One region of the Dechloromonas sp. A34 genome, then DNA from elsewhere that is predicted to be linked to it. Evidence: predicted binding sites of a transcription regulator. Region 1 holds the regulator's gene; the other holds the start of a gene.

Region 1 (14,377 bases):
CGGTATCCGGGCGGATGGCGGCCTTGAAGACTTCGAGATCGAGCAGACCATCTTCCTTGACGTCGAGATAGGTGGCCTCGAAACCCTGACGCTCCATTTCGCGCACGGTGTCGAGCACGGCCTTGTGCTCGGTCTTCACCGTGATGATGTGCTTGCCCTTGGTGCCGGCGTAGAAATTGGCGGCGCCCTTGATGGCGAGGTTGTTGGACTCGGTGGCACCGGAGGTCCAGACGATTTCCTTGGGGTCGGCACCGACCAGCGCCGCGACCTGCTCGCGCGCCTCTTCGACCGCCGCGTCGGCCACCCAGCCAAAGCTGTGCGAACGCGAAGCCGGGTTGCCGAAGTGCTCGTACAAGTACGGAATCATTTTTTCCGCAACGCGTGGGTCAACCGGGGTGGTTGCCGAGTAATCCAGGTAAATGGGAAGTTTCATCGTCATTCTCGCTAGGTCGGGTTGTTCAGACAGCCATTGCTGTCAGTCCTTGCAGGCGTCCGACTGTAACCTGCAAAGCGCTGATAAATTGTTCAATTTCGACCTCGGTATTGCTTGCCCCGAGGCTGACCCGCACCGCACCACGCGCCATCTCCGGCGCCACGCCCATCGCCCGCAGAACATGCGAAGGTTCCGGGTTGGCGCTCGAACACGCGGCACCGCTGGCCACGGCGAATCCGGCGCGGTCGAGCTTGCCGACCAGCGTTTCACCATCGATATCGGGGAAGGCGAAATAGCTGGTGTTCGGCAAACGGCTTGCCTCCGTCGCAAATATCCGGGCGCCCAATCTTGCCAGCCCGGCTTCCAGCTTCGCCTGCAGGGCCCGCAAGCGAGCCGCTAGTTCGGCAACGCGCTGCGCCGCAAGTTCCGCCGCCACGCCGAAGCCGACGATGGCGGGCACATTTTCGGTACCCGAACGCAGGCCGCGTTCGTGACCGCCACCGGCGATCAAGGGCAGCAGTTCGACCCGCTTATCGACGACCAGCGCCGCCGCGCCCTTAGGGCCGCCGGCCTTGTGCGCCGACAGCGTCAGCGCATGAACGCCGGCCGCATTGAGGCTGCGAAAATCGATAGCCAGCTTGCCCAGCGCCTGCACGGCATCGCTGTGGAACCATCCGCCAGTGGCCTTGGCTGCATCGGCCAAGGCCGCGACATCCTGCACGACACCGGTTTCGTTGTTGGCCAGCATTACCGAGAGCAGCCGCGGCCGGTCGAGCAGCGTTTCAGCGTAATCGGCCAGGTTGATGCTGCCGGCACAATCGACCGCCAGCTGGCGCACCTGCCAACCCTGCCGTGCCAGTTGCGCCGCCGGCTTCAGTACGCAGGGATGCTCGATGGCGCTGACCGCCAGCAAGCCCGGCTTCAGCGCAGCCGCGGCGCCTTTCAGGAACAGGTTGTTGGTTTCGCTGCCACCGCTGGTAAACACGATTTCTGTGGGATGGGCATTGACCGCAGCCGCCACCTGTTGCCGCGCCTCGTCGATCGCCCGCCGCGCCGCCCGGCCGAATTCATGCCGACTCGACGCATTGCCGTACTGGCTTTCCAGCCAGGGCAGCATGGCCGCCAGCACCGCCGGATCAAGCGGCGTCGTGGCGTTGTGGTCGAGGTAGATGGGGCGAAACATCGGGAAACTCAGGCGAGGATCGCTGATTTTTCACGGCCGGTACGCGACCGGGGTGCGAGGTGGCGCTTGTCTTCGAGGATTTCGGGCAACTTGCCGGCCAGCTTGAGTTTCTGGCGATCGACCAGTTCGGAGAGCGTCACCGAAGAGAGGTAGTCGAACATCTTGGTATTAAGCGTCGTCCACAGGTCGTGGGTCATGCAACGATGTTCGTCATGGCAGTTTTCACGGCCGCCGCATTGCGTCGCATCGAGTTGCTCATCGACGGCACGGATGATGTCGGCCACGGTCACCAGCGTCAGCGGACGGGCAATGCAGTAACCACCACCGGGGCCGCGCACGCTGTCGACCAGCTTGTGACGACGCAGCTTGCCGAACAGCTGTTCGAGGTAGGACAAGGAAATCTTCTGGCGCTCGCTGACGCTGGCCAGTGCCACCGGCCCGTCCTCGCCACGCATGGCGAGGTCCATCATGGCCGTGACGGCAAAACGTCCTTTGGTGGTCAAACGCATTGTTGCTCTCCCGCTAATAACCCAGTAATGCGGTCAACTATATCGAAGCCATACTAAATCAGTCAACTATCTTGCTCAGATATGTTGGGTCGAAGCGGTCGGCTGCCAAGACCTCGCTGTCGCACTTGACGCCCTGGGCATCCAGTTCCTTCAACAGCGAAGTCAGGCGACGGTCGGTTTCCGCCGCATGATCGAGCAAACCGTGGATGGCCATGGCCAGCGGATCGTCCTGGTCGCGCCCGACGGCATAGGCGGAGAAGCCCAGTTTTTGGGCTTGCGCCTGACGCTGCCGACTTTGTTCGGAATTGTCGAGGATCCGCGCCGGATTGCCGACGGCAGTCGCCCCGGCCGGTATCGGTTTGGTGACCACGGCATTGGAGCCGACCTTGGCTCCGGCCGAAATCGTGATCGGCCCGAGCACCTTGGCCCCGGCCCCGATCACCACACCGTCTTCCAGCGTCGGGTGACGCTTGCCCTTGTTCCACGAGGTGCCGCCTAGCGTGACCCCGTGGTAGATCGTCACGTCATCCTTGATTTCGGCCGTTTCGCCGATCACCACGCCCATGCCGTGGTCGATGAAGAAACGGCGACCAATGGTGGCACCCGGGTGAATTTCGATACCGGTAAAGAAGCGGGCAAAGTGCGCCGTGAAGCGGGCCAGCCAGCGCAAGCGATGGCCCCACAGCCAATGGGCCAACCGGTGCATGATCAGGGCGTGGATACCCGGGTAGCAGGTCAGCACCTCCCAAAACGAGCGCGCTGCCGGGTCGCGGTCGAAAACCGCACGGATATCCTCTCGCAGATACCGGAACATGAAGCCAGATCCCCTCTTATAACGAAGCGGAATTTTAAAATACTCGACTGAAATTGTCAGCTATTTTCCCTGGCAGTGAGCAATTCCATCTGTCTTATAATTGCGCACCGTTTCGTCAGCCCATTTTTAAAGCTCTTTTCCATGCCCAATCGCCTTCTTCTGCTCGTTTCCGCGCTTTTTCTCTCGGCCTGCGCCACCCCCCCTCCGGTCGCCGAGAGCAATGCCCGTGGCGATTACCGGCACACCCAGAATTACCTCTCGTGGCTGGTCGAGCGCGAGATGTCGGATGCCGATATCACCGGCATCAGCATTGCATTGGTCGATGACCAGCAGGTGATCTGGCAGAAGGGCTTCGGTCATGCCGACCTCGAAAACGGCATCCTGGCGACACCGGAAACCGTCTATCGCGCCGGTTCGATCGCCAAGGTCTTTACCGCTGCCGCGGCCATGCAACTGGCCGAACAGGGCAAGATCAACATCGACCAGCCGCTGGCCGCCGCCCTCCCCGAGTTCTCGATCAAGACCCGTTTCCCGAATGCCGGGCCGGTCACGCCGCGCAACGTGATGACGCACCACTCCGGGCTGCCCTCCAATTTCTTTCGCGGCCTGTTCGTGCGCGACCCCGGCCGCTTCGACAGCGTGGTCGAAGGGTTGCGCGACGAACACCTGAGCTTCCCGCCCAATTACGTCTTTTCCTATTCCAATCTCGGCATGGCCTTGCTCGGCGCGACAGTGCAGAAGGTCAGCGGCGAACCGTTCGAAGCCTACATGGCCCAGCATTTCTTCAAGCCGCTGGGGATGACGCAGAGCAGCTTCGCCTCGAAGGCCGTAGCCAAGGCTTACGACGGCAACAAGGAAATCGAGGTTTTCTCGCTGCGCGACATGCCAGCAGCCAACCTGCTTAGCAACGTGGTCGATCTCAGCCAGTTCCTGAAAATGCAGTTTGCCGACGGCCAATACGGCCAGCAGCGGATTCTTGCGCCGGCCACGGTGCGCGAGATGGTTCGCGTCCAGAACCGGGATTTCCCGCTGACCTTCCAGCAATATGTCGGCCTCGGCTGGATGTTGAGCGGCATCGAAGTGCCCGGTGGCGGCCCGGTGGCCAGCCACGGCGGCTCGCTGCCCGACTCGCACAGCATGATGGCGATCCTGCCCGAGCACAAACTGGGTGTCGTCGTGCTTTCCAACTCCGCCACCTCGGCCGTCGCCGTTTCCAAAATTGCTGCCGAAGCCCTGAAACTGATGCTCGAAGCCAAGACCGGCATCCGCCAGCCGCCGGCAGCGGTAGTCCGCTCGCCGGAGCGCGCCCCGAACCAGGAGGAGTTGCGTCTGTTCAACGGCCATTTCGACACCCTGGTCGGACTGGCCAAGGTATCCACGGCATCGGGCAAGATCGACGCCGATGCTGTTGGCCACCATTTCCAGCTGGTGCCGCACGAAGACGGACTGCTGACCCTGAAATACAAGATTTTCGGCATGGTGCCGGTCAATGTCGGCGCCTTCGAGGACATCCGCCTCTCCGCCGTCACGATCGACGGACGGCAGATCATCGTCGGCCGCATCGGCGGCGAATCGCTGCTGTTCGGCGAAAAGCTGAAGCCGACCGCTATCCCGGACAATTTCATGCAATTGCTCGGCAGGTACGAAATCATCGACAAGATCGACGGCCCGGCGCCCAATCACATCATCATGAAAGAAGACGATGGCCTGCTGGTTGGCGAAATGCGCTTCCCGGAAAAGCCGGAACTCTTGCTGCGCATCGGCTTTCAGCCGATTTCCGACCACGAGGCGGTCACCGCCGGCCTGGGCAGCGGGCGCGGCGACACGCTGCGCCTGATCTACGAAGACAACGAAGAGCGGCTGGGCTTTTCCGGCTTCCAGCTCCGTAAGAAACTGAACTGAACCATGGACACACTACACCAGGAACTCAAGGGCTTCATCATCGAGACGATGAACCTCGAAGACATCACACCGGCCGAGATCGGCGACGACACGCTGCTTTTCGCCGAGGACGGCCTGGGGCTGGATTCGATCGATGCACTCGAACTGGTGCTTGCCCTGAAGAAGAAATACGGCATCGTGCTCGAGGCCAACGACGACAAGAGCCGCGAGCACCTGCGTTCGGTGGCGACGCTGGCGGCGCTGATCAGTGAAAGTCGCGGCTGACCGTTTCCAGCCGACCCAGCCAGGCGGAAAGATCGACCAGCCGCTTGGCGACCAGGTGCACCACCTCGCCCTCCTTCTGCAATTGTCCGTAAACCCCGAGCAGCGCTGAACCGAGCAGTTCTCGGCGCTGCTGGTCGACCAGTTGCGGCTGGACGACGACATTGACCAGCCCGCTCTCATCCTCCAGCGTGACGAAGACGACGCCCGCCGCCGTGCCCGGCCGCTGGCGGCCGACGACGATACCGGCGGCGCGAACCAGCGCCCGGTCGCCGGCCTGAGCCAATTCGGCGGCCGGCAGGAAACGGCGCTCAGCGAGCGACTGGCGCAGCAGCGCCAGGGGATGCCGACGCAAGCTCAGGCCGAGGTGCCGGTAGTCGGCGACCAGATTTTCGCCTTCGCTCGGCACCGGCAGCGGCGCGGCCTTCTCGACTGCCGGCAAGCCGGCGAACAGATCGCCCTGCACCGCGGCCGGCGCCTTTTCAGCACTCGCCGCCCAGGCTGCCTGACGCCGATGTCCGGCCAGACTCTGCAAGGCGTCGGCCGCGGCCAGGCGATCGAGGTCGCTGCGTTGCAGGCCGGCGCGAGCCGCCAGGTCGGCCACACTGGCGAAGGGCTGGCGCTGCCGTTCAGCGGCAATCCGCTCGGCAACACTCTTAGAAAAACCGCCGATTTCGCGCAGGCCGAGGCGGACCGCACCGCGCTCGTCGATCCGGCAGTCCCCGTCGCTGGCCGTGACGTCCGGCGGCAGCACGGTGACGCCATGCCGGCGGGCATCCTGGATCAGCATCGACGGCGAGTAGAAGCCCATCGGCTGGCTGTTGAGCAGGCCGCACAGGAAAGCGGCCGGATGGTGGCGTTTGAGCCAGGCCGAGGCATAGACCAGCAGCGCGAAGCTGGCGGCGTGCGACTCGGGGAAGCCGTATTCGCCGAAGCCCTGGATCTGCAGCACGATGCGCTCGGCGAATTCGGCCGGCAGCCCCTTGGCCGCCATGCCGGCGCGCAGCTTGTCCTGATAGATTTGCAGATTGCCCTTGCGCTTCCAGGCCGCCATCGCCCGGCGCAGCTCGTCGGCTTCGCCGGGCGTGAAATTGGCGGCGACGATAGCCAGTTGCATGACCTGCTCCTGGAAGATGGGCACGCCATAGGTTCGGTCGAGGACGGCATCAACCGCCTCCGAGATGCTTTCGATTTTCTCCCTGCCCTGCCGCCGCTTCAGGTAAGGATGCACCATGTCGCCCTGGATCGGCCCCGGCCGGACCAGCGCCACCTCGACCACCAGATCGTAGTAGTTCCGCGGCCGCAGGCGCGGCAACATCGCCATCTGGGCCCGCGACTCGACCTGGAAGACGCCCATGCTGTCGGCGTGGCAGAGCATCTCGTAGGTCGCCGGGTCTTCTGGCGGAATGTCCTGCAGCCGGAGGGCCTGCCCACGCTGCTCGCCGACGATGGCCAGCATGCGGCGGATCGCCGAGAGCATGCCGAGCGCCAGGATATCGACCTTCATCAGCCCGACCGCATCGAGATCGTCCTTGTCCCACTGGATCACCGTGCGCTCCGCCATCGCCGTGTTTTCGACCGGCACCAGTCGGGCCAGCGGCCCGCGCGACATCACGAAGCCGCCGACATGCTGGGTCAGGTGGCGCGGAAAGCCGCGCAGCGCCTCGGCGATCCACAGCCATTTCTCGACGCGCGGCGACTGCGGATCGAGCCCCTGTTCGGCGAAGCGTTGCGGCAACTGCTCCCGCTTGTCCCACCAGGCCAGCGACGCGGTCAGGGCATCGATCTGGGCGATGCCGAAGCCCATCGCCCGGCCGGCGTCGCGCAGGGCGCCCTTGGTCCGGTAGGTGATCAGCGCAGCGGCCAGCGCCGTCCGTTCGCGGCCGTATTTTTCATAAATGTAGGCGATGACCTCGTTGCGCCGCTCGTGCTCGAAATCGACATCGATATCCGGCGGCTCGCCGCGTTCTTTCGAGATGAAACGCTCGAACAGCAGCTCGGAGCGCGCCGGATCGACCTCGGTGACGCCAAGCGCGAAGCACACCGTCGAATTGGCCGCCGAGCCGCGCCCCTGGCAGAGGATATTGGCCCCCCGGGCGAAACAGACGATGTCGTAGACGGTCAGGAAATAGGCCTCGTACTGCAACTCGGCGATCAGCGCCAGTTCGTACTCGATCCGTTGGCGCACGGCCGGCGGCGTACCTCCCGGATAACGCCGCTTGAGGCCGCACTCGGTCTCATGGCGCAGCCAGGAGGCCGGCGTTTCCCCGGTCGGCACGATTTCCTCGGGGTATTCGTAGCGCAGTTCGTCCAGCGAAAAGCGGCATTCCTCGGCAATACGCAGGGTTTCGGCCAGCAATTCCGGCGGATACAGGCGGGCCAGGCGCAGGCGCGCGCGCAGGTGGCGTTCTGCATTGGGAAACAGCGCGTAGCCGGCAGCGAAGACCGTCGTTTTCAGGCGCAGCGCGGTTAGGACATCCTGCACCGGGCGGCGCGCCCGAAGATGCATATGGACATCGCCGGCGGCGACCAGCGGCAGGCCGCAGGCCTCGCCCAGCGCCTGCAGGCCGGCCAGTTTCGCCGCATCGTCCGGCCCGGCGTGCAGTTCGACGGCAATCCAGACCCGGCCGGGAAAGCGTTCGGCCAGCCAGCGCCCGTCGGCCACCGACAGCGATTCGCCGGGCACCCAGAGCACCCGGCAATCGGGCACGGCGCCGCTTGGCGAAACGACATTCAGGTCGTGGCGCTGCAGGGTGTAGGCGCCCTTCTCCGCCCGCCGCCGGGCCAGCGTGATCAGCGCCGAGAGGTTGCCGTAGCCTTCGCGATTGGCCGCCAGGAAGACCAGTTTCAAGCCATCGACCGTCGTCATCTCGCTGCCGACAAGCAGTTTCAGACCAACCCGTTTGGCTGCCTGGTGGGCCCGCACGACACCGGCCAGCGAGCATTCGTCGGTCAGCGCCAGCGCTTGATAGCACTGCTTCGCCGCCTGTTCGACCAGTTCGTCGGGATGCGAGGCGCCGCGCAGAAAGCTGAAGTTGGAGAGGCAGTGCAGCTCGGCGTAGTCAGGCAAAGAGGCCATGCAGGTACCAGCCGTTGGCGTCGCGGAAAATCCAGGCCCACTGCCCGCGCGGATTGCGGGCGACGAAATAGTCGCGCCGCAGGTCGCCCGCCGCGTCGGCCTCGCCTTCGTCCCACCAGCCGCTCTCCAGGCGCTCGGCGCGGGTCAGCAATTGCAGCGGGCCATGCCAGCGCGGGCCGCCCGCCTGCTCGGCCAATGCTTCCGGCACCGGCAACAACCACAGCGGACGGGCCGCGGCGATGGCAGGAAGCGTTCCGGCGGAGGCCGGCACGGCCAGCGGATCGGCCAGGCGGGTGGCGCATTCCGGGCGATAATCGGCCTGCACGCCAATGACCTGGACCGCCGCTTCGCCCAGCCGGGCGCGCAGCCGCTCCAGGCAGGCCGCCGTGCCCTCGCCGGCCGGCGCCGTCTCGAACAGCGAGGCGCTGTCACCGTGCCACTCGACGATCTCGTCGGCTTTCAGACCGAGCACCTCGACCGGTGCCGCCAGTTGCAGACGCGACAGGTGCTCGCGCAACAAGCGCATGAAACGCCTTTCGTCAGCGCAAGGCTCGCTCAGGCGCAGCGACAATTCGCTACCAGTGCCGTCGTCGTGCGTCAGTTGCAGGGTGTAGGCGCGGGCCAGCTTTTGCCGGGCATGCAGCCATCCGGCCAGGGCCGAGAACAAGCGCTGGCCGGCAAAGGCCAGCCCTTCCGCATGCTCGACGCGCGACGGCAACTCAAGCTTCTCGGCAAACCGTTCGGGAAAGACAAAGCTGACCTGGGGATCGGGGCATTCCCCGCGCGCGCGCAGCAGATCGTCGACCGGCCCGTTGCCGAGCCGACGCCGCAATCCGGCCGCCGGCAACTGCGCCAGGTCGCCGAGACATTGCATACCGAAGGAGTCGAGACGCGCCAGGATCTCCGGCGGCCAACCGGCAATGCGGCACGGCAGGACAGCCAGCGCCGTCTGCAGATCGGCGAGCGAGGTCAGCATTGCCGCAGCCCCGGCCTGCGCCAGCCAGCGCGCCCCGAGCGGCGTCGGCGCCACGGCCCAGCGCACGGAATAGGCCTGCTCGGCACAGCCGGCCAATACGGCATCGACAATCGCCTGCCCGCCGCCGAACAGGCGCAGACAGCCGCCGATTTCGAGCAGCAGCACATCCGGCGGCTGCCGGCTGAGCGTCGGCGTGAAGCGGCCGGCCCATGAGGCCAGTGCCGTCAACGCCCGCTCCTCGCGCCCGGCATCACGCTCGAAGACGCTCAAACCGGGTTGCAGGCCGAGAGCCGTCGACAGCTTCTGGCCGGGCAATACGCCGGCCCTGGCCGCTGCCGCGTCGCAGGCGAGGACCCGCCCGCGAACGACGATGGCGCTAGTGCCAGCCTTTGAATTCGTGGTACTAGGCGAGTGCCGCAGGGGCAGCGCTTCGAGCGACAGCAGGGGAAAATGCAGGGCCAGCCACAACACGTTGATTTCTCCCGGGACGGGGGATCGACAAGACCAGCGGCCGCGAGGCCGGACGACCGCGCCGCTTCAGGATGCGCACCGCCAGGCCATGCTCGGCAACGCTCAACACCAGGCGCAAGGGTGCCGGCGACGGTAGGCCGGCGACCGCAGTCGAACGCCACAGGCCGGCAAAAACCGGGCGCCCCTCGACCGCCACCTGCAACCGGCGCAAGGTCCGGGCATCGATGCCGTTGTCCGGCCAGGCGAGCACACCGGCAAAACCACCGCTGGCCAACAGTTGCTCCAGGCACCAGCCCAGTTGCCGGCCGGCTTGGACGACGACCAGGCGCTCCGGCATCAGGCCCGCGGCCGCCCAGGCCGGCGCATGCGGCCGCCAGGGCGGCGCGACCAGCGCCAGCCAGCCGCCTGCGGCCGACAACCGGGCCAATGCAGGTAACAGCAGGCCCATTTCGCCAAGGCCGCTGCGGTCGACCAGGATTTCGGTGAGATTGCCGCGCGGCCAGCCACCGCCCGGCAGTTCGGCGTCGAGTTCGGGATGGCCACTGGGAATGGCCGCGTCAGGCAGACTGGCCAGCGTATCGCCGCGCCAGACATCACCCCGGGCCAGCACTTCCGCCAGGGCGAGAGGCGACGGCATGGTGCTCATGACAAGGTGCTGATCGCCCCGCGAATCAGACCGACGGCAATCCCCTCGATGGCAAAATCGACTTCGGCAGGATTGACGATGATGGGTTCGAAATCCGGATTCTCGGCAATCAGTTCGACAAAGCCATCACGGCGCTGCAAACGTTTGACCGTAACTTCCTCATCGAGCCGGGCCACGACGATCTGCCCGTCGCGCGCCTGGTTGGTCTTGTGCACGGCCAACAGGTCGCCGTCGAAGATGCCGGCATCGATCATCGACAGACCGCGCACCTTGAGCAGGTAATCGGCCCGCGGGCTGAACAGTTGGGCATCCAGGGCATAGCGCCCCTGCACGTTTTCGACGGCAAGGATCGGCGAACCGGCGGCAACCATGCCAATCAGCGGCAGGCCCAGCTGTTCAACCAGCCGAATACCCCTCGCCGAGCCAGGTTCGAGAACGATAGCCCCCTTCTTGGCCAGGGCTCGCAAGTGATCCTCTGCCGCGTTGGGCGAGGCAAAACCGAAGGCGCTGGAAATCTCCATCCGCGTCGGCGGCGCACCGAGCACCTCGAGCGTGCTCCTGATGAAGTCGAGAATTTCCTGCTGACGTGGCGTAAGTTTCATGGCCTGCTCCGCTAAAAACCGGTAACTGTATTTTTATACAGCAAACCGCAAATAGCAAGCAGAACCGCATGTGCCAGCAAACGCCAGAAAGCAAAAAGGCCAATCCGAAGATTGACCTTTCTACTGTTCTTACTGGTGCGCCCGGAGCGATTCGAACGCCCGACCCCTTGGTTCGTAGCCAAGTACTCTATCCAGCTGAGCTACGGGCGCACTGAAAGAGTGGCGCATTATACGGATAATTGGAGGAAAGGCTAGAGGTTTTGACGAATTATTCACCTACTGGTTTTCTCGAACGATCAACGTTCCCATCTCTGGTGAGACACAAGCAGGCGGCTGAATCGCCCCGGTTTCCGTGGAGGCCGGTTGGTTTAAGTCAGGCCACGATGGCGGCCTGATCGGCGAGTTGCCTGTAGTAGTTTGCCTCAGCTTCTGCGGGGGGGATATAGCCAATCGGTTCAAGCAGCCTGTGGTGGTTAAACCAAGACACCCATTCCAGAGTTGCCAGCTCCACGGATTCCCTGGTTTTCCAAGGGGCGCGCCGGTGGATCATCTCCGCCTTGTACAAGCCATTAATCGTCTCGGCTAGCGCGTTGTCGTAGCTGTCGCCCTTGCTGCCGACTGATGGCTCAATCCCGGCTTCGGCCAGTCGCTCGCTGTAGCGGATCGAGACGTACTGCGAGCCCCTGTCCGAGTGGTGGATCAAGGCCTCGTCGGGACTCGGCTGACGGGCGTACAGCGCCTGTTCCAGCGCATCGAGCACGAAGTCCGTATGCATGGAACTGCTCACTCGCCAACCCACGATACGGCGGGCAAAAACGTCGATGACAAAAGCCACATATAACCAGCCTTGCCAGGTCGAGACATAGGTGAAGTCCGAGACCCACAACTGATTGGGACGGTCGGCCTTGAACTGTAAGCGCCCGGCGAACTCAGGTCAGTCGGTGATTTGAGGTTGCCAGCGGTGCGGCAGCAGGTCGCCGACGCGGCTTGCCGGTTGGGTCGGCAGGCGGGTCAGGACATCCTTCAGGTAAGCCAAAGGCTCGTGACCATTGAGCTTGGCGGATTGGATCAGGCTCATGATCGCGGCGGCGCGTTTGCCGGCGCGCAAGCTGCCGGCAAATAACCAGTTCTTGCGGCCGAGCGCGATCGGCCGGATCTGATTCTCGATCCAGTTGTTATCGATCGGCACCTGGCCATCCGTTAGGTAATGCGTCAGCGCCACCCAGCGTTTCAGGCTGTAGTCGATCGCCCTGGCGGTCCCCGAGCCATTGGGTACCACCTGTCGTTGCCGGGTCAACCAGGCATGCAATTCATCGGCAATCGGTCGGGCTTTCGCCTCCCGAATTCGTCGTCGCTCATCGATGTCGAATCCGGCAGCTTCCTGCTCGACCCCATAGAGTTTGCCGAAACAATCCAGTGCCTCGCCGGCGATCAGGCTCTGCTTCTGGCTGTGTAGCTCGAAGAACTTGCGCCGGGCATGCGCCATGCAGCCGGCTTCAGTCAACCCATTGGCCAGCAGTGCCTTGTAGCCTGAGTAATCATCGCAAATCAGTGTGCCGCGCCAGTCACCCAGGAATTCCTGGGCGTGCCTGCCGGCACGGCTTTCAGCAAAGTCATAGATCACCGCCTTGGTCGGCTCGAAGGCGCCGATGCTGTAGGACCAGAGGTAGGCTCGATGCGTCTTGCCAGCCCCCGGATCAAGCATGGCCACCGGCGTTTCATCGGCATGCAGCACCCGATGCCCGAGCATCTCATCCTTCAGGGCATCGACCAGGGGCTGGAGTGCCACACCGCATTTCCCTACCCACTGGGCGAGTGTCGATTGCGGAATGGCCAGTCCGGCCCGACCGAAGATCGCTTCCTGACGATAGAGCGGCAGATGGTCGAGGTATTTGGCAACCAGCACCTGCGCGAGCAAGCCGGTCGTCGGAATACCCTTGTCGATAACGTGCGCCGGAACAGGCGCCTGGATCAGCGTTTCGCACTGCCCGCAGACCCACTTGCCACGAATGTGGCGCTCGACGCTGAAGACGCCTGGCGTGTAATCGAGCTTCTCGGCCACATCCTCGCCGATGCGCTTCATCGTGCAGCCGCAAGGGCAGACCGTGGATTCAGGCTCATGATGAATGTCGGCACGCGGCAGACTCGCCGGCAGCGGCTGGCGTTTGGCCTGGCCTTTCGCCTTCGGTGGCGTCGGCGACAGTTGTGCGAGTTCTTCTTCCATCGCCGCCAGATCGGCATCGATGGTTTCCTCGAATAGTTGCGCCTGCTCGACCGGCCAGTGCTCGGTCTTGACCCCGAAGCGCCAGCGCTTGTGCATCGCCAGTTCATGCGTGAGTTTGTCGATCTTGGCTTGGCGCCAGTCCAACTCGCGGTCTTTCTCGACCAGCAGGCGACGCAGTTCGTCAGCGCTGAGTTGGTCGAGGTGGGTTGGCAAGGACATGGCCGGCATGATGCCGTCCGCCGCCCGATCTGACCATCGTGGACTTCCCCAATGGTGGACCGTCAAACAATCCGGATCACACCGCCGTCAGCCAGTCGTTCCCATGGCAGACCGAGGACGAGTGCATCAAACTGCGGCCGGCTGAGCTCGACGCTGCTGTTGCCGTGCCGCCAGCAGAATCGCCCCTGATTGAGCCGACGGTTCGCTAGCCAGATACCGTATCCATCATGGACCAGCACTTTCATCCGGTTGGCTCGGCGATTGGCAAACAGATAGGCATGGTGGGGTCGGGCTTCGCCAAACATCGAGACGACCCGGGCCAGGATCGTCTCGGTCCCCGCCCGCATATCCAGCGGCGTGGTCGATAACCACAGGGCATCGACCCGAATCACCGTAGCCAATCTCGCAACCAGGCGGCGCAATCGCTCGCCGCCTGTCCAGGCCATTCAATCTTCACCGCCGTGTTGCCACGCCGAACTTCGATCCGAATGTCGGGGATGCTTGAGACGATGGGTGGCATCGGTACCGGCACAAAGGCGGGTTCTGTGCCGCGCGCCGGTGAAATCGACCGTGCCGGCAGGCTGCGGCTCGGTGGCTCAATGCCCCGTTCCCGCATCCAGCGACGGACCTGATTCGCATTGACGCTATTGGCCAACGCAATGCCGGCAACTGAAGCGCCGGCCTCACAACAGGCAGCAATCACTGCCTGCTTGAACTCCTCGGGGTGAGTCCGCCTGCGGCGGCTCGGCTTCTTAACTTCCATCGATCGTGTCCACCATCTTTTTTAGTGGACACTATCTTCACGGTCTAAGCCGTCAATTCACAGATGAGTTCGCCGGGCGCTTACTGCCAGACGCGCTTGATCTCGGGCACTAACACCTCGTCACGCCGCACTCTCTGACTGCGCTGTTCAGGATTGCGCCGCCGAGCGACATGACGCCGGTAGCCCGACGGGGCAATCTGCAATTGCCTGCAGATCGGCTCGACCCCGAAGGCAGCACGATGCTCGTCGACGAAAGACCTCAAGACTTGAATCGGCGGTCGAGCTCCGCCTGGGC
Region 2 (14,377 bases), 1.6 Mb from region 1:
GAAGCAGCCACTAGTGCCGCCATGCCCGGGTGATGATGTCGCGGATCAGGTGCAGGCGGCGATGGAAAAAGTGGTCGGCACCGGGCACGACGACGACCGGCAGGTCATTGGGCAACGCCCAGTCGAAGACATTGGCCAGCGGGACGGTTTCATCGGACGAGCCGTGGATGACGATGGTGTCGTGGGGCACGGCTTCGGTGTCGTACTGGCGGGTACCTTCGACATGACCGGCGGCGGTGCCGACCAGGACCAGGCGCTGGGCCGGATGCCCGGCTTCGGCCAGGCGCTTGGCGACGCGGGTCTGGCAGTAGGCGCCGAAGGAAAAGCCGGCCAGCGCCACCGGTAGGTCGCCGCAGCGGCACTTGGCGTCCTGGAGCACGGCGAGCAGATCTTCGGTTTCGCCGCGGCCTTCGTCATGGATGCCTTCGGTGCCGCCGACGCCGCGGAAATTGGGGCGGAAGGCGGCGTAGCCGAGGCCGACGAAAGTGCGGGCCAGCGTATAGGCGACCTTGTTGGTGTTGGCGCCGCCGCCCAGCGGGTGCGGGTGGGCGATCAGGGCGATGCCGCGCGGCGCGTCGGGGCGCTCCATGATGACGTCGATCTTGCCGGCCGGGCCGTCGATCACGATCTTTTCTTCCGGGGCTCTCATATTTTCAGACGCTCCACGATGCGGCCGTTGATCAGGTGTTCCTGGATGATTTCCTCGACGTCGTCCTTGTCGATGTAGGTGTACCAGACGGCTTCCGGATAGACGACCATGACCGGCCCGAGATCGCAACGATCCATGCAGCCCGCCTTGTTGACGCGGACTTTGCCTTCCCCCTTCATCTTGAGCTGGCTGATGCGCTCCTTGGCGTAGGTCTGCATGTCGCTCGCGCCATGGGCGTTGCAGCAGTTTTCGCCGGGTTCGCGCTGGTTGCAGCAGAAAAAGACGTGGTATTTGAAATGGCTCATCGGTTCTCTCCTCGGGGGCTCAACATTATAGGCGGTCCGCTTTCACGTGGAACGCCGAGCGTTGGTCCAGTGTTTTTCGAGGGCGATGATGGCGCTGCTGAACACGCCGACGGCCAGTATCTTGCCCCATTCGACCCAGCCGATGGGGGCGGTCTGGAAGACGGCGGCGAGCGGCGGCCAGTAGGTGAACAGCAATTGCAGGCCGAGCATGCTGGCGACCCCTCCCCACACCCAGAGGTTGGTAAACAGGCCGAGGCTCCAGAAGCTGCGGGTCAGCGAACGGCAGTTGAAGAGATAGAGGGCTTCGACCATCACGAAGACATTGACGGCGACCGTCCGTGCTTCGGCCAGCGATTTGCCCTGGTCGAGCTCGTGCAGGAAGAGGCCGAAGGCGCCGCCGAGCAGCAGCAGCGAAACGAGCACGATGCGGCGGATCAGGTCGCCATTGAGTACCGGCATGGCCAGCCGGCGCGGCGGCCGGTGCATGATGCCGCGCTCGATCGGCTCGAAGGCCAGCGGCAGGCCGAGCAAAACCGCGGTGGTCATGTTGATCCAGAGGATCTGCAGCGGCGTGATCGGCAGCGTGCTGCCGAAGACGATGGCGGCGACGATGACCAGACCTTCGCCGAAATTGGTCGGCAGGGTCCAGGTGATGAACTTGACCAGATTGTCCCAGACCCCCCGGCCCTCCTCGACCGCCGCCTCGATGCTGGCGAAATTGTCGTCGGTCAGCACCATCGCCGCCGCCTCCTTGGCCACCTCGGTGCCACCGAGGCCCATGGCGATGCCGATGTCGGCCTGCTTCAGGGCCGGGGCATCGTTGACGCCATCGCCGGTCATCGCCACGACTTCGCCCAGCCCTTGCAGGGCACGCACCAGGCGCAGCTTCTGTTCTGGCTCGACGCGGGCAAAGACATCGATTTCGTGGGCGGCCTTGGCCAGCGCCTGGTCGTCGAGCGCCGCCAGTTCGCGCCCGGTCAGCGCGTGTTCGCTACTGAGCCCGATCTGCCGGGCAATGGCGAGGGCGGTGATGGCGTGGTCGCCGGTGATCATCTTGACCCGGATGCCGGCCGAGTGGCAGTTGCGTATGGCGCTGATTGCCGCCTTGCGCGGCGGGTCGATCATGCCGACCAGGCCGAGCAGGGTCAGGTCGTGCAGGGCATCGTCGTCGAGCCGGCTGGCGCTCGGCCGCAGGACGCGGGCGAGGAGCAGGACGCGCATGCCCTGTCCGGCATAGGCATGGGCGGCGGCTTCGATCGTCGCCGTTGCCAGCGGCAGCAATTGCTGGTCGGCCCCGAGTTGGTCTTTGCAGCGCGGCAGCAGGCGCTCGATGGCGCCCTTGACGTAGATTACCGTTTCGCCGTCGCTGCGGTGCGCGGTCGCCATGTACTGGCGGGTGGCATCGAAGGGCAGTTCGTCGACCCGGGGATAGAGGGCGAGCAGGGTCTGTTCGTCGAGCCGGCCTTTGCGGGCGGCGACCAGTAGCGCCGCTTCGGTCGGGTCGCCGGTGATTTTCCAGTGTTGCCCATCGCGCCCCAGGCTGGCGTCGTTGCACAAGGCTCCGGCGACCAGAGATTCGCGTAGCGCGCCCGCGATCGGAGCCGGCATTTCGTCATGGCTGATGCTGCCTTCCGGGTTGTAGCCATGACCGCTGACGGCATGGCCGGCCCCGGCGCACCACAGGACGCGCACCGTCATCGCGTTTTCGGTCAGTGTGCCGGTCTTGTCGGAACAGATCACCGTCGTGCTGCCCAGCGTTTCGACCGCCGGCAGGTGGCGGATGATGGCCCGGCGGCGGGCCATGCGGGCGACGCCGATGGCCAGCGTGACAGTGACCGCGGCCGGCAGCCCTTCCGGGATGGCGCCGACGGCCAGTGCCACCGCCGCCATGAACATTTCGAAAGCGGTTTCGCCGCGCGCCAGGCCGACCCCGAAGGTGAGGATGGCGAGGCCGCCGATCGCCCACAGCAGCCAGTTGGAGAAAGTAATCATCTTGCGGGTCAGCGGCGTCACCAGATCGGGGGCACTGGCGATCAGGTCGGCGATGCGCCCGGTTTCGGTGGCATCGCCGGTGGCGATGACCATGCCGCTGCCCAGCCCGGCGACCACGGTGCTGCCGGCGTAGGCCATGTTACGGCGGTCGGCGAGCGGGGTGTCGCTGGGTAGCGCCGTGGTGTGCTTGAGTACCGGCTGCGATTCGCCGGTCAGCATCGAGTCGTCGGTATGCAGCTCACGCTCGTGGAAGAGCCGGAGGTCAGCCGGAATGCGGTCGCCGGCGGCGAGAACGACGATGTCGCCGGGAACCAGTCCGGCCGCTTCGATCTGCCGGCGCTGACCGCCGCGCCTGACGGTGACCGGCGTTGCGACGCTCTTGGCGAGCGCCGCCAGCGCCCCTTCGGCCTTGGCTTCCTGCCAGTAGCCAATGACCGCGTTAACTACCACGACGCCGAAAATGACGCTGGCGTCCACCCATTCGCCAAGTCCTGCCGTGACCGTGCCGGCGGCGATCAGGACCAGGACCAGCGGCTGCATCAGCTGTTCGGCAAAGCGTTTCCAGGCCGGTTTGCCCGGTGCTTCGGTCAGCCGGTTGGGACCGTGGCGCTCGAGGCGGGCCGCCACCTCGGCGTCACTCAGACCGCTCGCGACATCGACGCCGATTGCCGTGGCGGTGGCTTCCGCCGACCGGGCGTGCCAGTCTATTGGCGACGGCTGGTCAGCAGCAGGAAGGGGAGCGTCAGGAAGGGCCATAGCGTTGCCACCAGTCGGGTCAGACCGTTGAAATTCAGGAAGTGACCTTGGCGCCAGGTAGCCAGGGCCGCCGCCGAATAGGGATTGGGCGGTGCCAGATTGACCAGCACCGTTCCGGCCAGCAGCGCCACAGCCGCCAACATCAGGCGCGGCGTCGGCGGCAGGAGCAGCAGCAGTGGGAGCAGAACGATGGCGTTCAGCAGGCCGCTCTGGGCGCCTGGTGTCAGCCAGGCGAGCGCCTCACCCGGACCGATCAGGATGGCGGCGGCCAGCGTACGGACGATCAGGCCAAGGAGCAGGAATAGTGGCACGATGATGTAAGCCGCTACCCGGCGCGCCGCCAGCATGCTCAGCATCAGGCCGACGGTCAGCGCATTGAGGGTGGTGATGCTGGCCTCGATGACGACGAAACTCTCGGCGACGAAAGGCAGGTCGCTACTGAAGCCGAGCAACTGGCGCAGGTCGCCGGCTCCGAAAAGCAGGGTTTCCGGCGACAGCGGCACCAGCAGCCAGAGACCGAGCAGGGTCAGGCCCAGCTCGGCATGCGGGATGGGGGCGATCAGACGATGCTCGATTTCCATGATGCGGGCGAACAACCGCGGTCCGACTGCCTGCGCCCAGATGGCGCCGAGCAGTCCGCCAAGGGCATTGCAGGCGAGATCGACATTGGAGGGAACGCGCGAGGGTAACCAGGTTTGGACCGTTTCCAGCCCGAAACTGACGCCGGCGGCGAGCAGCACGGCAAGGATCGGCGCCGTGAAGCGCCAGGGCAGGCTGCGTAGAGCCAGGGTCAGGAACAGGCCAAGCGGCACGTAAACCGCCACGTTGGCGAGCAGGTCGAAAACCGTCCAGTAACGTGGCCAGCCGCCATCGAGAAAGGCCACAGGCGAATCGCCGGTTGTTCGCCAGCCGCTGAACGGATGCAGGCTGCCATAGACGATCAAACCAAGCCAGGCCAACGCCAGGTAGCGGGAAAGCAGGACGGGGCTGCGTTCGTGATGGGGCATGGCATCGATTCTAACCGTTTGCGCTACCGTCGACCGCGCGCCAGCACACCTTGATTTCGGTCCATAAGCATGACCACAGGCGGAACTGGCGCGGTTCCGGGGCGCGCCGCATCGTGATGGCCATGGGTTTCGGTGACGCAACCGATGGTGATCGGAATGGTCCAATCATCGACGCGCCACGGCTGTCGTCTGGGGCATTTGACCGCCGCCGGTCGGGGCCGGTGATATCGCCGAACAGGAGGCCGCCATGTCCAGCGCCCATCTCGCGACCGAAGTCGCATCGCTCCTCGTCTACCTCGGCGTGCCGCCGGCCGACGACGGGGAAATCGCTGTTCATACGCCGATCGACGGCAGTTGCCTCGGCCACTGGCAACGTCCGCCCGGCACGCTCGACGCGATGGTAGCCCAGGCGCGCACAGCTTTTCTGGCCTGGCGCGAGGTGCCGGCCCCGCGCCGCGGTCAGCTGGTGCATGGCTACGGCGAGTGCCTGCGGCGGCACCAGGCGGCGCTCGGCCGCCTGGTCAGCATCGAAACCGGCAAAATCCTCTCGGAAGGCCGCGGTGAGGTGCAGGAAATGATCGACATCTGCGACTTCGCTGTCGGCCTGTCGCGCCAGTTGTACGGCCTGACCATCGCCAGCGAGCGCCCGGCGCACCGGATGATGGAAACCTGGCACCCGCTCGGCGTCTGCGCGGTGATCACCGCCTTCAATTTTCCGGTCGCGGTCTGGGCCTGGAACGCAGCGCTGGCCCTGGTCTGCGGCAATACCCTGCTCTGGAAGCCATCGTCGCGCACGCCGCTCACCGCCCTCGCCTGCCAGGCCCTGTTCGAGCAGACGGCGGCCGAGGTTGGCGGCGTGCCCGACGGCCTGAGCCAGGTCGTGATCGGCGATGCCGGGCTCGGCGAACAGCTGGTCGCCCATCCCGAGGTCGCCCTCGTCTCGGCTACCGGCTCGAGCCGCATGGGGCGGCGCATCGCGCCCATTGTCGCCGCCCGTTTCGGGCGTTGCCTGCTCGAACTGGGCGGCAACAACGCGATGATCGTCGCGCCCAGCGCCGACCTCGAGCTGGCGGTGCGGGCCATCGTCTTCGCCGCCGCCGGGACGGCCGGCCAGCGCTGCACGAGCTTGCGCCGACTGATCGTGCATGAGGATATCTATGAGGCGCTGCTCGCCAGGCTGACGATCGCCTTCGCGAGCCTGCCGGTCGGCCAGCCGCTCGACCCGGCCACCCTGGTCGGTCCGCTGATCGACGATACGGCGCTGGCCGCCCATAACAGCGCGCTGCTCCAGGCCAGGGCCGAAGGCGGCACGGTGCACGGCGGCGAAGCGGTGGCCGTGGACGGCTGTCCGAACGGCCGCTACGTGCGGCCGGCACTGGTCGAAATGCCGCAGCAAAGCGAACTGGTGCGCCGGGAAACCTTCAGCCCCATCCTCTACGTCCTGCGTTACCGCGAACTCGAGGCGGCCATCGCCGTGCACAACGCTGTGCCGCAGGGGCTGTCGTCGGCAATTTTCACCAACGACCTGCGTGAGATGGAGCGTTTTCTGGCCGTCGGCGGCAGCGATTGCGGCATCGCCAACGTCAATATCGGCCCCTCGGGGCCGAGATCGGTGGTGCCTTTGGCGGCGAGAAGGAAACCGGCGGCGGCCGCGAGGCCGGTTCGGATGCCTGGAAGGCCTATATGCGGCGGGCGACCAATACCATCAACTACTCGGCCGACCTGCCGCTGGCCCAAGGCGTACGCTTTGTTTAAGACTCGTGCCGGTGCACCGTCTCGGCGTGGTGAGTCTCAGCCGCCGCCCGGTGGTGCAGGGCGGCGTGGATGTCTTCATGCGCTGTCGGCCGGCCGACCCATTGCGGCAGCAGCGAACCGGCGATCATGCCGATGATGCTGACGCCCAGTCCGATCAGCTGGGGAGGAACGGCCTGCCCGGCGCCGACCAGCGCGTAGGCGTATTCCTGAGCCTGATCGGCCTTGCTGACCAGCACTTCGATCAGGATCCATGAACTCAGCCCGCCAATGATTGCGGCCAGCGCGCCCTGGATCGTCGCCCGTTTCCAGAAGGCACCGAAGAAGAGCGGTACGAAAGCGCCGGCCAGTGTGATCTTGTACGCGTTCTCAACCATCTTGAAAATGCTGGCATTGGAATACAGCGCAAAGCCGAGCACGATGCCGGCGAAAACGACGATAGAGCCGCGCATGACCTGCAGGAACTGGTGGTCGCCCATGCCCGGGAAAAAGCCGCGCACGATGTTTTCCGAGAAGGCGACCGAGGGGGCGAGCAGCGTCGCCGACGAGCAGCTCATGATGGCCGAGAGCACGGCGCCGAAGAAGATGGCCTGGGCAAAGAGCGGGGTGTGCTGGAGGACCAGCGTGGGCAGGACCAGTTGCGAATCGGTCTTCATCAGGCCGTTAAATAGCTCGGGGTCGATCAGGGTGGCCGAATAGGCGATGAACATCGGCACGAAGGTGAAGCAGAAGTAGATCGAGGCGCCGAGGACCGACCCCCAGATCGCGATGCGCGCGCTCTTCGCCGAAGTGATGCGCTGGAAGACGTCCTGCTGCGGGATCGAGCCGAGCATCATGGTCATCCAGGCGCCGAGGAAGGTCAGCCACTGCCAGGGGTCGGGCGGCGGGAAGAAATCGAGTTTGCCGGCGGTCGCCGCATGGTTGATGACGACATCGACGCCGCCGGTCAGGCCGGAGACAATGTAGCCGATGTACAGCATGCCGCCCATGATGACGCCCATCTGGACGAAGTCGAGGATGGCCACCGAGAGCATGCCGCCGAAGGTGGTGTAGGTGAGGACGATGGCCGCGCCGAGGATCATTCCCGCCGTCTGGCTGACGTAGCCGCCGGTGACGACATTGAAGACCAGGCCGAGGGCCTTGATCTGGGCCGAGACCCAGCCCAGATAACTGGCCACGATACAGAGCGTGGTCAGCACTTCGACGGTGCGGTTGTAGCGCATCCGGAAGTAGTCGCCGAGGGTCAGGATGTTAAGTTTGTAGAGCTTCTTGGCGAAGAAGATGCCGGCGATGATCAGGCACAGCGAGGAACCGAAAGGATCGGCGACGACGCCGCGCAGGCCTTCCTTGACGAAGGTCGCGGAGACGCCGAACACCGCTTCGGCCCCGAACCAGGTGGTGAACACGGTGGCGGTGACGACCGGCAGCGGCAGATGGCGCCCGGCTACCGCGAAATCCTTGGCGCTATGGACGCGGGTCGCGACATAGAGGCCAATGCCGATGGAAAGCATCAGGTAGAGAACGACGAACCAGATCAGCATGATTCTCCGAGCGACGTCGGCAAGGGATTGAAAACGCGGGAATTATAAGGTTTTCGGCGGTTAGAACGGAGCGTCGCTGTGAAAGCGCAGGGCGACGGCGCTTAGCGGATGGACAAAGGCCAGATCCGTGGCATGCAAGAGCAGGCGTTCGCCGGGTTCGGGGTCCGGTCCGTAGAGTTCGTCGCCGCGGATCGGGTGGCCGAGCGCGGCCATATGGACCCGCAACTGGTGCGAACGGCCAGTCACCGGCTCCAGTTCGACCCGGCTACATCCGGTATGCGGATCGAAGCCAGATCTTCGGAATTTCGTCAGTGAGCGCTTGCCGACTTCGAAATCCACCTTTTGTCGGGGGCGGTTCGGCCAGTCGCAGATCAGCGGCAGGTCGACCTCGCCGCTCTCGCTTTCCAGGTAGCCGTCGACCACGGCGAGATAGCGCTTGTCGACCCGGCGGTCCTCGAACAATCGGGACAGCGCGCGCTGCATGGCTTCTCCGCGGGCCATCAGGAGCAGGCCTGAAGTCGACATGTCGAGCCGATGCACGGTCAGCGCATCCGGAAAATTGGCCTGGGCGCGGCTGGCCAGGCAGTCGGCCTTGTCGGCGCCGCGTCCCGGCACCGAGAGCAGCCCCGCCGGCTTGTCGAGCACGAGCAGACTGTCGTCGGCGTAGATGATGCTGAGGCCGGTATCGGCCGGCGGGGTATAGATCATCGGTGGCTCTGCTTCAGCGTGCCAGATCGGCGCCGCAGCGGCCGTTGCGGTACGGTCCGCCATCGCGATACCAGCCGCTGCCCGGAGAGGTCTGCAGGCAAACGCGGGCCCCATCGACCTTGCTGACCCACCAATACCACGGGGCGGGCCTGGCCTGGGCGAATGCTGTGGCAGCGGCCAGGGCAAGGCCGAACAGCAGTTTCCCCGAGGCCGGTGAAAGGAAAAATAATCTTGCCAAGTGACTACCTAAAATGTACTGTATTTATAACCAGTAACCTGGGGCGGCCAGAAGTGGCCGCCGAAAATATACCCGTGTTTATCGGTATTCGGCCAAAATCGCGGTTTGCCATATGCATATTTCGCGCCAAATCCGCTGATTTTCGGCTCAGCAATTTCTGTTCCATCTTCGGCCCCTGTGCCATAATCCGCTCAAATTTCGAGGTACCTCCATGGACGACAACAAGGCAAAGGCGCTCGCCGCAGCGCTGCAACAGATCGAAAAGCAGTTCGGTAAAGGCTCCATCATGAAGATGGGCGATGCCGAAATCGACGAAGGCATCCAGGTGGTGTCCACCGGATCGCTGGGTCTGGATATTGCCCTGGGCGTTGGCGGACTGCCGCGCGGCCGGGTCGTTGAAATCTACGGACCGGAATCCTCGGGCAAGACCACGCTCTGTCTGCAGGTTATCGCCGAAATGCAGAAACTCGGTGGCGTCGCCGCCTTCATCGATGCCGAACACGCCCTCGATCCGCAATATGCGCAAAAGCTCGGCGTCAATGTCGGCGACCTGCTGATCTCGCAGCCGGATACCGGCGAACAGGCCCTCGAAATCTCGGACATGCTGGTCCGCTCCGGTTCGGTCGACATCATCGTCATCGACTCGGTCGCCGCCCTCACCCCACGTGCCGAAATCGAAGGCGAAATGGGCGACCAGATGGTCGGCCTGCACGCCAGGCTGATGAGCCAGGCCCTGCGCAAGCTGACCGCCAACATCAAGAAGACCAACACCCTGGTCGTCTTCATCAACCAGATCCGGATGAAGATCGGAGTCATGTTCGGTTCGCCGGAAACGACGACCGGTGGCAATGCGCTGAAGTTCTACGCTTCCGTGCGCCTCGATATCCGCCGCATCGGCTCGATCAAGAAGGGCGATGAAGTCATCGGCAGCGAAACCAAGGTCAAGGTCGTCAAGAACAAGGTCTCGCCACCGTTCCGCGAAGCCATTTTTGACATTCTGTACGGCGAAGGTATTTCCCGCCACGGCGAAATCGTCGAAATGGGTGTCGCCCACAAGCTGGTCGAGAAATCCGGCGCCTGGTATGCCTACAAGGGCGAGAAAATCGGCCAGGGCAAGGACAACGCCCGAGAATTCCTGCGCAGCCATCCGGAAATCGCCCAGGAAATCGAGGCCGGCATCCGCGAGGCCGCCAGCACCAACGTCATCAAGCCGGTCAAGGCTGCCAAGGCTGATGTCTGATTTGCGCGTTCGTGCCCTGAAACTCTTGACCCGGCGCGAACACAGCCGGGCCGAGTTGAAGGCCAAACTCGCTGGCGCCGCCGAGTCGGAAGAGCAGCTCGCGGCCGTGCTCGACACCCTGCAAGCCCAGAATCTGCTCTCCGACCACCGCTTTGCCCGGCAACGCGTCGTGGCCCGTGCCGGCCGTTACGGTAATGCGCGGCTGAAACAGGAGTTGCGGCAGACCGGGGTCGGTGACGACGACATCGCCGCCGCCCTGCCCGAAGGCGGTGACGAGGGCGAGCGCTGCCAGTCGGTGTGGGCCAAGAAATTTGGCCAGTTGCCGCAGACCCCGGAAGAGCGGGCCAAGCAGATGCGCTTTCTGCAATACCGCGGCTTCTCGGGCGATGCCATCCGCCGGGTCATGCGCGGAGCCAGCCAATGAACGCCCCGATCTCCAAGCTCTCGGCCCATAACCTGAAAAAGCGCTACAAGGCGCGCACCGTGGTCGAGGACGTTTCGTTCGAGGTCGCCGCCGGCGAGGTTGTCGGCCTGCTCGGACCGAACGGGGCCGGCAAAACCACCTGCTTCTACATGATTGTCGGCCTGGTGCCGGCCGATGGCGGCGAGGTCTATATCGACGATGCCCGGCTGACCCATCTGCCGATGCACAGCCGGGCCAGGCAGGGTCTTTCCTACTTGCCGCAGGAGGCCTCGGTCTTCCGCAAGCTCAATGTCGAGGAAAACATCCGGGCCATCCTCGAACTGCTCAAGTTGCCCGAAGAGGAAGTCAATGACCGCCTCGAGGGTCTGCTCGGCGAACTGCATATCGGCCATGTCCGCCACGTCAACGCCGCCGCACTCTCCGGCGGTGAGCGGCGGCGGGTCGAAATCGCCCGGGCGCTGGCCACCAATCCTCGCTTCATTCTGCTCGACGAACCCTTTGCCGGCGTCGACCCGATCGCCGTCCTGGAAATTCAGAAAATCATCCGCTTCCTCAAGGAGCGCGGTATCGGTGTGCTGATCACTGACCACAACGTCCGCGAGACCCTCGGTATTTGCGACCATGCGTACATTATTAACGCTGGCCGCGTACTCGCCGCTGGACGGCCGAACGAAATCGTGGAGAATGAAAGCGTCCGCAAGGTTTATCTCGGCGAGCATTTCAAGCTCTGACCGTTAAGCAGCGCCCCTATCCCAACCGATGAAACCTGCCCTCCAACTCAAACTATCCCAGCATCTGGCGCTGACCCCCCAGTTGCAGCAGTCGATCAAGCTGCTACAGCTGTCGACGGTGGAAATGCAGCAGGAAATCGAACGCTATCTGCTCGAAAATCCGATGCTGGAGCGCGACGACGACGGTGGCAGCGAGACCTTTACCGCGGCTCAGCAGTTCGACTCGCCGCAGACCAGCGAAGGTGAGCGCGAACAGAAGGTCGAACGCGAAGAGCGCGATGCCCGCGACGACCGTGAAATGGATGTGCCATCAGCCCCCTCCGATGTCGACGACGATCGCTGGAGCTCGGATGCTGGGACCTTTACCGGTGCCGGGCGCGACGAGGACGACGATAGCGATGCCCAGGACATTCATGCCGGCACCATCAGCCTGCGCGATCATCTCGGCTGGCAACTGGGCATGACCCAGCTGACCGAGCGCGATCGTGCCCTGGTCCGCTTCCTGATCGAAGCCCTCGACGATGACGGCTACCTGTCGGCTTCCTTGCTGGAACTTCTTGAAACTCTGCCGCCGGAATACGAGATCGAGCTCGAAGAGCTCGAAATCGCCCTGCATCATATCCAGCACTTCGATCCGACCGGGATTGGCGCGCGCAGCCCGCAGGAATGCCTGGCCCTGCAACTCAAGGCCCTGCAGCCCTGTGCCGAACAGCCGTTGGCCCTGGCCATCGTCGAAAAGCACCTCGAGTTGCTGGCCGCCCGGGATTTCGTCAAGATTCGCCGCCTGACCGGCTGCGACGACGAGGCGCTGCGCGCGGCGCACGCTCTGATCACTCGTCTGAATCCGCGGCCGGGGGCCGGTTTTGCCCAGGTCGAGGCGCGCTACATTACGCCTGACGTCATCGTCAAAAAGCTCAAGAACAAGTGGACGGCCTACATCAATCCGGATGCCTATCCCCGCCTGCGCATCAACCGCCTGTATGCCGAGATACTCTCCCGCCAGCGCCGGGGCAATGGCAACCTGACCGGCCAGTTGCAGGAGGCCCGCTGGTTGATCAAGAACGTCCAGCAGCGCTTCGAGACCATCCACCGCGTAACCCAGGCCATCGTCGATCGCCAGCGCCAGTTTTTCGAGCATGGCGAAGTCGCCATGCGGCCGCTGGTGTTGCGCGAAATCGCCGACATTCTCGGCCTGCATGAATCGACCGTCTCCCGCGTCACCAGCCAGAAATACATGGCGACGCCGCGGGGCATTTTTGAGCTGAAATACTTCTTCGGTAGCCATGTTGCTACCGACACCGGCGGAGCTTGTTCCGCCACCGCCATCCGCGCTCTGATCAAGCAGTTGATCGGAGCCGAGGACGGCAAGAAGCCCTTGTCGGATAGTCAATTATCCGAAATACTAGGCCAGCAGGGAATCGTTGTCGCCCGACGCACGGTAGCCAAATACCGCGAGTCGCTCAACATCCCGCCGGTCAATTTACGCAAGACCCTGTAGAGAGAGGAGAAAACATGAATCTGCAGATCGCTGGTCACCACATCGAAGTTACCCCCGCCTTGCGCGAGTACGTGGAAAACAAGCTGGATCCCGTGGTTCGCCATTTTGACAAGGTAACCGGTGTGAGCGTCGTCCTGTCTGTCGAGAAACTCAAACAGAAGGCCGAAGTTACCGTCCATGTGCCCGGCAAGGACATGCATGTCGAAGAATCCGGCGACGATCTCTATGCCGCCATCGACGCCATGTTCGACAAGCTGGATCGCCAGGTTCTCAAATACAAGCAAAAAGTGCAGGATCACCATCGCGGTGAAAAGCCTGCGCTCGACGTTGCTGAATAAGCGCCGATCGGCCGCAGCGCTGTAGCTGCGGCCCCTTGCTTTACCCCTTCCCCTTATGAACCCTCTAAGCAACATTCTGTCGGCCTCGCAGGTGCTTCTCGACTTTGAGGCCAGCAGCAAGAAACGGGTCTTTGAACAGGCCGGCCAGCTCTTCGAGTCGCATCTCGGCTTGGCGCGCTCGGTTATATTCGACAGCCTGTTTGCCCGTGAGAAACTCGGCTCGACCGGACTTGGTCAGGGCATTGCCATTCCTCATGGCCGGATCAAGGGTCTGAAAAATGCGGCCGGTGCCTTCCTGCGCCTGGCGACTCCGGTCCCTTTCGATTCACCCGATGGCCGCCCGGTCAATCTGCTCTTTGTCCTTCTGGTGCCCGAACAGGCCACCGAAGAGCATCTTCAGATTCTCTCCGAGCTGGCCCAGCGTTTTGCCGATCGCGCCTTCCGCGATGCACTGCAGGCCGCCCCGGACCCGGCGTCCGTCGTCGCGCTCTTTCAGTCCTGATCAACGCTCGTGCGCCATATCAGTCTGACCCAGCTCTACGACGATAACCGCGAAAAGCTGCTGTTGAGCTGGGTGATCGGCCAACAGACCGAACGCCGGATCGAGATCAAGCTTTCGAACAATTACGGGGCAGATGTTGTCGGCCATATCAACATCATTCATCCCGAGCGCCTGCAAGTCCTTGGCTTTGCCGAGTACGAGTGGGCTGAGCGCATCGGTGAGCGGCGTTTCGGCCAGATGTTCACCGACTTGCTCAGCGCCCAGCCACCCGCGGTCATCGTTGCCGACGGACTGGTTCCTCCCGATCTGGTGACGGATGCGTGTACGCAGTCCGGTACCCCCCTGATTCTCTCGCCCAAGCCTTGCTCGGCGGTGATCGACCTGCTGCGCATCTACCTCTCGGCTCGCCTGGCAGACACCGTCAACCTACATGGCGTCTTCATGGATGTGCTGGGCATGGGCGTTCTGATCACCGGCGATTCCGGCGTCGGCAAATCCGAGCTTGCCCTTGAACTGATCTCCCGCGGCCATGGCCTGGTGGCTGATGATGTCGTCGAAATGGCGCGCATAGCACCAGCGACGATTGATGGCCGGTGTCCCGGCATGTTGCGGGATTTCCTCGAGGTACGCGGTCTCGGGCTGCTCAATATCCGTACCATCTTTGGTGAAACTGCTTCGCGCCGAAAAATGCGGCTG

What was found. The regulator LexA, encoded in region 1, represses DNA repair genes until DNA is damaged. The targets are predictions, from matches to a motif close to ACTGTATNTANATACAGT.
Region 2: the regulator LexA is predicted to act here: its motif matches at 8,966-8,983, upstream of recA (recombinase RecA).

The regions. Positions count from the first base shown of each region.
Region 1 is NZ_CP102486.1:3,159,481-3,173,857, forward strand. Features, by position in the region: gene NQE15_RS15825 (IscS subfamily cysteine desulfurase) at 1-433, opposite strand, end outside; gene NQE15_RS15830 (cysteine desulfurase family protein) at 459-1,616, opposite strand; gene iscR (Fe-S cluster assembly transcriptional regulator IscR) at 1,625-2,125, opposite strand; gene cysE (serine O-acetyltransferase) at 2,184-2,939, opposite strand; gene NQE15_RS15845 (serine hydrolase domain-containing protein) at 3,081-4,841, shown strand; gene NQE15_RS15850 (phosphopantetheine-binding protein) at 4,845-5,105, shown strand; gene NQE15_RS15855 (error-prone DNA polymerase) at 5,086-8,181, opposite strand; gene NQE15_RS15860 (Y-family DNA polymerase) at 8,165-9,628, opposite strand; gene imuA (translesion DNA synthesis-associated protein ImuA) at 9,561-10,274, opposite strand; gene lexA (transcriptional repressor LexA) at 10,271-10,876, opposite strand; tRNA gene NQE15_RS15875 (tRNA-Arg) at 11,010-11,086, opposite strand; partial or broken gene NQE15_RS15880 (IS3 family transposase) at 11,250-11,789, opposite strand; gene tnpC (IS66 family transposase) at 11,811-13,319, opposite strand; gene tnpB (IS66 family insertion sequence element accessory protein TnpB) at 13,382-13,765, opposite strand; gene NQE15_RS15895 (transposase) at 13,708-14,082, opposite strand; partial or broken gene NQE15_RS15900 (transposase) at 14,166-14,377, opposite strand, start outside; AL1L pseudoknot at 14,271-14,377, opposite strand, start outside.
Region 2 is NZ_CP102486.1:4,711,628-4,726,004, reverse strand. Features, by position in the region: gene NQE15_RS23540 (ATP-binding cassette domain-containing protein) at 1-23, opposite strand, end outside; gene NQE15_RS23535 (alpha/beta hydrolase) at 11-649, opposite strand; gene NQE15_RS23530 ((2Fe-2S) ferredoxin domain-containing protein) at 646-954, opposite strand; gene NQE15_RS23525 (HAD-IC family P-type ATPase) at 997-3,702, opposite strand; gene NQE15_RS23520 (VanZ family protein) at 3,651-4,709, opposite strand; partial or broken gene NQE15_RS23515 (aldehyde dehydrogenase family protein) at 4,957-6,261, shown strand; gene NQE15_RS23510 (sodium:solute symporter family protein) at 6,461-8,002, opposite strand; gene NQE15_RS23505 (pseudouridine synthase) at 8,063-8,710, opposite strand; gene NQE15_RS23500 (hypothetical protein) at 8,724-8,948, opposite strand; gene recA (recombinase RecA) at 9,160-10,188, shown strand; gene recX (recombination regulator RecX) at 10,181-10,612, shown strand; gene lptB (LPS export ABC transporter ATP-binding protein) at 10,609-11,343, shown strand; gene NQE15_RS23480 (RNA polymerase factor sigma-54) at 11,372-12,841, shown strand; gene hpf (ribosome hibernation-promoting factor, HPF/YfiA family) at 12,856-13,179, shown strand; gene ptsN (PTS IIA-like nitrogen regulatory protein PtsN) at 13,235-13,681, shown strand; gene hprK (HPr(Ser) kinase/phosphatase) at 13,691-14,377, shown strand, end outside.